DNA from 2 places in the Streptomyces mayteni genome. Region 2 is predicted to be linked to the other one. Evidence: riboswitches for the same ligand, from Rfam matches in the RefSeq annotation. Region 2 holds a riboswitch; the other holds the start of a gene.
The links. A riboswitch is a leader RNA that binds a small molecule or an ion and turns the genes downstream of it on or off. The one in region 2 is predicted to bind glycine.
Positions count from the first base shown of each region.

Region 1: another riboswitch for glycine. It lies ahead of gcvT (glycine cleavage system aminomethyltransferase GcvT); the one in region 2 lies ahead of gcvP (aminomethyl-transferring glycine dehydrogenase).

Region 1 covers NZ_BAAGPR010000074.1:24,076-27,466, reverse strand. The annotation lists gene ACYVPE_RS27140 (enhanced serine sensitivity protein SseB C-terminal domain-containing protein) at 1-111, opposite strand, end outside; gene ACYVPE_RS27135 (enhanced serine sensitivity protein SseB) at 248-1,015, opposite strand; glycine riboswitch at 1,166-1,258, shown strand; gene gcvT (glycine cleavage system aminomethyltransferase GcvT) at 1,438-2,583, shown strand; gene gcvH (glycine cleavage system protein GcvH) at 2,671-3,057, shown strand; gene ACYVPE_RS27120 (L-serine ammonia-lyase) at 3,080-3,391, shown strand, end outside.
Region 2 covers NZ_BAAGPR010000033.1:45,186-48,576, reverse strand. The annotation lists gene ACYVPE_RS17050 (DNA polymerase IV) at 1-519, shown strand, start outside; gene ACYVPE_RS17045 (PRC-barrel domain-containing protein) at 568-897, shown strand; glycine riboswitch at 968-1,066, shown strand; gene gcvP (aminomethyl-transferring glycine dehydrogenase) at 1,249-3,391, shown strand, end outside.

The sequences.
Region 1 (3,391 bases), on a different contig from region 2:
CAGCATCCACACCTCGCCGGCGGCCAGGGCGGCGAGCAGGCCCTCGTACGCGTCGAGGCGGTCGGGGGCGATCCGGGGCAGCAGTTCCTCGACGCCTTCTCCACCGCTCACCTGGCCCACGCCCTCCCCACGCCGCACGCTCCACGGAGCAACATGCCCAGCCGAGCGGCCCGGGAGCCGCGATCCCGGCCACCTCCCCGGGCCGTGACGTCGCGTCGCGACCCGGTGGCGGAACGTCGTCGGACCGTCAGGCGTCGCGGGTGTAGAACGGCTGCACGCACTCCCTGAGCCAGTCCACCACGGGATCGTCGGCGGCATCAAGGAGCACCAGCTGCACGGGCCAGGCCACCGGGTGGGCGGCGAGCGCGCGGCCGAGGCCGTCGTGGACGGCGACCCGGAGGCCGTCGTCGAGCTGGTCGAGCTCCACGCCGAGGAACAGCGAGGGCGAGCCGCCCTCGGCGCTGGCCAGCCCGCGCCGCGCGGAGCGGACGAAGCCGAGCGCGCTGACCTCGCGGGTGACGGCGGCGAGGAAGTCGACGGGGTCGTCCTGCCAGTCCGGCTGGAAGAGCCGCATCCGGGCGCCGGACGGCACGCCGGGCATCCGCTCGCCCGGGCTGACCCGACACAGCTCGGCGACCACGCCTGACGGCACCGGCACGCCGACCGTGCCGCCCGGATTGACGGCGATGCCGACCCGCGGCGGCAGGCCGCGGGCGAACTCCCAGGCGGGGGCCACGGCGAACGGCAGGTGCGACGCACCGCCGAGGTGCAGCTGCTCGGCCGAGCTGAAGACCGGCACGTACACGGCGCCGTTGAGCTCGATCGTCGGCAGGTCGAGGTTGCGGCTCTCCCGGCCGCCGCCCTCGGGCAGCGGCACCCACAGGGCGCTGCGGGCGAGCACCTTCAACAGCCGGGGGCCCGCGTCGGCCACCCCGAGGGCGGCGGCGAGGGTCTCCTCGAGTTCGTTGCTCGGCCAGCCGCCGCCGTATCCGGGCCCCTGCCTTGCCATGTTCATCGTTTCAGCCCACCATCCACTCAGAGCGCCGAGTGGCACCATAACGGCTGCCAGGCCCGCCCGTTGGGCCGGCGCCCACCGTGGCCGGGCCACCCGCCGCGGTTCGTGCGATGATGTCCGACAGACGAGAACAACCGCATACTGGCCGTTCGACCGCGCGCGGGAGAGTCCCCGGCGTGCCGGGGCGCCGAAGGAGCAAGTCCTCCCTTGAATCTCTCAGGCCCCTGATACCGCGCGCGGAAGGCGAATCTGAAAAGCGGGCACGCTCCCTGCGGGGGCGGGCCCCACCCACGGTGCAAGCCGCCGCCCGGTCCCGGGCGTCCGGCGAACCTCTCAGGTGCAGATGACAGATGGGGAGGGCCACGCGCACGGCCTCGCGCCGTCCGTCAGCCCTTCGCCCCTGGAGCCCCTGGAGCCACGCCATGTCCCAGCCGTCGGACGCCCCCGCGCCGCCGAGCGCCACGCGCACCACCCCGCTCGACGCCGTGCACCGGTCCCTGGGCGCGGTCATGACCGACTTCGCGGGCTGGCGGATGCCGCTGCGCTACGGCAGCGAGCGCGCCGAGCACCAGGCGGTGCGCACCGCCGTCGGCCTCTTCGACCTCTCCCACATGGGCGAGATCGCCGTCGTCGGGCCGGCCGCCGGCGCGCTGCTCGACCACGCGCTGGTCGGCGAGCCGTCCGCGCTCGCGGTCGGCCGGGCCCGCTACACCATGATCTGCGACGAGCGCGGCGGCATCCTCGACGACCTGATCGTCTACCGGCTGGCCGACGACGAGTTCCTGGTGGTGGCCAACGCCGCCAACACGGACCCGGTGCTGACCGCGCTCACCGAGCGGCAGGCCGGCTTCGACGCGGCGGTGCGCGACGACCGCGACCGCTACGCGCTGATCGCCGTCCAGGGCCCGGCCTCCCCCGCCGTCCTCGGCCGGCTCACCGACGCCGACCTGGGCGCGCTGCGCTACTACGCCGGGCTGCCGGGCACGGTCGCCGGCCGGCCGGCGATGATCGCCCGCACCGGCTACACGGGCGAGGACGGCTTCGAGCTGTTCTGCGCCGCCGAGGACGCCGGGGCGCTGTGGGCGGCGCTGACCGAGGCCGGCGAGCCCGAGGGCCTGGTGCCGTGCGGCCTGGCCTGCCGGGACACGCTGCGCCTCGAGGCCGGGATGCCGCTCTACGGCAACGAGCTGACCACGGAAACGACGCCGTTCGACGCCGGCCTCGGCCGGGTGGTCAGGCTCGGCAAGCCAGCCGGCTTCGTCGGCCGGGACGCGCTGGCCGCCGCGGCCGAGCGGGCCGAGGAGCGGCCGCCGCGGGTCCTGGTCGGCCTCGTCGCCACCGGCCGCCGGGTGCCGCGCGCCGGCTACCCGGTGGTGGCCGCCGACGGCACGGTGGTCGGCGCGGTCACCTCGGGCGCCCCTTCGCCGACGCTGGGCCGGCCGATCGCCATGGCCTACGTCGACGCGGCGCACGCCGCGCCGGGCACCGAGGGCGTCGCCGTCGACGTCCGCGGCACCCACGAACGGTGCGAGGTCGTCGCGCTGCCGTTCTACAAGCGTCGGAAGTAGCGTCGGTAGCGTCACAGGCGACGCCCGAGCACCGTCCGAGTCCCCCGACCGTCCGCGTCAAGCGCCACCAACCCGGAGAAGAGCCCGATGAGCGACAACCCCGAGCAGTTCCGCTACAGCGAGGAGCACGAGTGGCTGTCGGCCGCCGAGAACGGCGTGTCGACAGTCGGCATCACCCGGTTCGCGGCCGACGCGCTGGGCGACGTGGTCTTCGTCGACCTGCCAGCCGTGGGCGCCACCGTCACCGCGGGCGGGACCTGTGGCGAGCTGGAGTCCACCAAGTCGGTCAGCGAGCTCTACTCCCCCGTCAGTGGCGAGATCACCGAGATCAACGACGCCGTGGTCGAGGACCCGGCGCTGCTCAACTCGGAACCGTTCGAGGCCGGTTGGCTCTTCCGGGTGCGGGTCGACGAGTCGGCCGAGCCGGTCCGGCTGATGTCGGCCACCGAGTACGACGCCCTCACCAACAGCTGACCGACCCCTGGGTGAACCCACCATGGCCCTCTCCGTCTTCGACCTGTTCTCCGTCGGCATCGGCCCGTCGAGCTCGCACACCGTCGGCCCGATGCGGGCCGCCAGGATGTTCGCGCGGCGGCTGAAGAACGAGGGCCTGCTGGCCCACACGGCCGCCGTGCGGGCCGAGCTCTTCGGCTCGCTCGGCGCCACCGGGCACGGGCACGGCACGCCCAAGGCCGTGCTGCTCGGTCTCGAGGGCCACGCCCCCGACACGGTGGACGTGGACCGCGCGGACGACGAGGTGGCCAGGATCCGGGCCACGAGCCGGCTGCGGCTGCTGGGCGCCGAGATC
Region 2 (3,391 bases):
GCCGGCCGCTCGGGCCGCACCGTGGTGCTGAAGGTCAGGCGGTACGACTTCACCACCCTGACCCGCTCCGAGACGCTGCGCGGTCCCACGGACGACCCGGCGGTGATCGCCGAGGCCGCCGGGCGGCTGCTGGAGGGCGTGGACACCACGGCGGGCGTCCGGCTGCTCGGCGTCGGCGTCAGCGGTCTCGCCGACTTCACCCAGGAGGACCTGTTCGCCCAGGCCGTCCCGCCCGAGCCGCCGCCCGCCGCGCCCCCGGCGGCGGCCGGCGCCGAGGCCGCGCCCGAGCGTCGCTGGCTGCCCGGCCTCGACGTGTCCCACCGCCACTACGGGCCCGGCTGGATCCAGGGCAGCGGCGTCGGCCGCGTCACCGTCCGCTTCGAACAGCCCGGATCCCCGCCAGGACGCGCCAGGACCTTCCTCCTCGACGACCCCGAGCTGACCCACTCGGCGCCCCTCCCGCTGGTCCCCGACGCTCCGTGCTCGACTGGCCGACCGCCGGATTGTGCTCTTTCGTAGGAGGTGGCACCGCCTCTTCGTGACGGGCGGCGAGCAGTGGGAGGAAGCGTGCAGACCGACATCGACCCGCGTAGCCTGATCGGCCGCAAGGCGTTCGACCGCGACGGCACCAAGATCGGCACCGTGGACGAGGTGTACCTCGACGACGCGACCGGCACCCCGGAGTGGGCGGCGGTGCGGACCGGCCTGTTCAGCCGTGACGCGTTCGTCCCGCTGGAGCCGAGCGAACTGGTGGAGGACGCCCTGCGGGTGCCCTTCGAGCGCTCGCTGATCCGGGACGCGCCGGACTTCGGCGTCGGCCGCCACCTGTCGCCCGAACAGGAGTTGCAGCTGTACCACCACTACGGCCTCGACGTCCCCCAGGAGGACGGCGGCTAGCGACGGCGTCCGGGAGCACGCACGGGACGTTCGGGGTGGGAAGTCCGCTGGTAGGCTCGAAGACGGTTGACGATCCCGCGCGGGAGAGTCCCGCCGCCCGTCGGGCGGCGAGCGCCGAAGGAGCAAATCCTCCCCGGAATCTCTCAGGCCCACGTACCGCGCGAGTGAGACCACTCTGGAAAGCAGGGTGCGCCGCACGGCCACCCTCACCGACGGTGCAAGCCGTGGCCCCCCGGGCGCCGCGGTGAAGCTCTCAGGTCCGGGCGACAGACCGGATGACAGAGGGGGAGGCCGGTCGGGCAGTGCCGCCCGAACCCCCGAGGTCGCCGCGACCAGGAGGAGCCTCCACCCATGACCGTCTCCCGCACCCCGCTCACCGAGCTCGAGCGTGGTACCCCGTTCGCCGCCCGGCACATCGGCCCGGACGCCGCCGCCCAGGCCAAGATGCTGGCCCAGGTCGGCTACGGCTCGCTCGACGAACTCACCGCCGCCGCCGTCCCCGAGGCGATCCGCAGCGCCGAGGCGCTGCGCCTGCCGGACGCGGCGAGCGAGGCCGAGGTCCTCGCCGAGCTCCGCGCGCTCGCCGGGCGCAACCAGGTGGCGCACTCGATGATCGGCCTCGGCTACCACGGCACCTTCACGCCGCCGGTCATCCTCCGCAACGTCATGGAGAACCCGGCCTGGTACACGGCCTACACGCCCTACCAGCCGGAGATCTCGCAGGGGCGCCTGGAGGCGCTGCTCAACTTCCAGACCGTCGTCGCCGACCTCACCGGGCTGCCCACCGCCGGCGCCTCGCTCCTCGACGAGGGCACCGCGGCCGCCGAGGCGATGGCCCTGGCCCGCCGGGTCGGCAAGGTGCGGGACGGCGTCTTCCTGGTCGACGCCGACTGTCTGCCGCAGACCATCGAGGTCGTGCGCACCAGGGCCGAGCCGACGGGCGTCGAGGTCGTCGTCGCCGACCTCGACGCCGGGGTGCCGGCCGAGGTGGCCGAGCGCGGCGTCTTCGGCGTGCTGCTCCAGTACCCGGGCGCCTCCGGCGCGGTGCGCGACCACCGGGCGGTCATCGAGCGGGCGCACGAGCTCGGCGCGGTGGTCGCCGTCGCCGCCGACCTGCTCGCCCTCACCCTGCTCACCTCGCCCGGCGAGCTGGGCGCCGACATCGCCGTCGGCTCCAGCCAGCGCTTCGGCGTCCCGATGGGCTTCGGCGGGCCGCACGCGGGCTACATGTCCGTCCGCGACGCCTACGCCCGCAGCCTGCCCGGCCGGCTGGTCGGCGTCTCCAGGGACGCCGACGGCCGGCCCGCCTACCGGCTGGCGCTCCAGACCAGGGAGCAGCACATCCGCCGGGAGAAGGCCACCAGCAACATCTGCACCGCCCAGGTGCTGTTGGCCGTGATGGCCGGCATGTACGCCGTCCACCACGGCCCCGACGGGCTGGCCGCCATCGCCCGCCGCACCCACCGCTACGCCGCGCTGCTGGCCGCCGGGCTGCGCGCGGGCGGCGTCGAGACCGTCCACGACGCGTTCTTCGACACCGTCACCGCCCGGGTGCCCGGCCGGGCGGCCGAGATCGCCGCGGCCGCCCGCGCGGCCGGGATCAACCTGCGCGAGACCGACGCCGACCACCTCGGCATCTCCTGCGACGAGACCACGACGCGGGCCCAACTGGCCGCCGTCTGGGGCGCCTTCGGCGTCGACGCGGACGCCGGGCGGATCGCGGAGCTGGACGCCGTGACCCCGGACGCGCTGCCCGCCGCGCTGCTCCGCGACGACGAGTACCTCACCCACCCGGTCTTCCACCGGCACCGCTCCGAGACCTCGTTGCTGCGTTACCTGCGGCGGCTGGCCGACCGCGACTACGCCCTCGACCGCGGCATGATCCCGCTGGGCTCGTGCACCATGAAGCTCAACGCCACGGCCGAGATGGAGCCGGTCACCTGGCCGGAGTTCGCCGGTCTTCACCCCTTCGCGCCCGTCGAGCAGGCCGAGGGCTTCCTCACCCTGATCCGCGAACTCGAGGACCGGCTGGCCGAGATCACCGGCTACGACCGGGTCTCGCTGCAGCCCAACGCGGGCTCGCAGGGCGAGCTCGCCGGGCTGCTCGCGGTCCGCGCCTACCACCGCGCCAACGGCGAGCCCGGGCGCACCGTCTGCCTGATCCCCTCCTCGGCGCACGGCACCAACGCGGCCAGCGCCGTGATGGCCGGCATGCGCGTGGTGGTCGTCGCCACCGGCGAGAACGGCGACGTGGACGCGGCCGACCTGCGCGCCAAGATCGACCGGCACCGCGACGAGTTGGCCGTCCTGATGGTCACCTACCCCTCCACGCACGGCGTGTTCGAGGAGGACATCGCCGCCATCTGCGCCGCGGTGCACGAGGCCGGCGGCCAGGTCTACGTGGACGGCGCCAACCTCAACGCGCTGGTCGGGCTCGCCAGGCCCGGGCACTTCGGCGCCGACGTCTCGCACCTGAACCTGCACAAGACCTTCT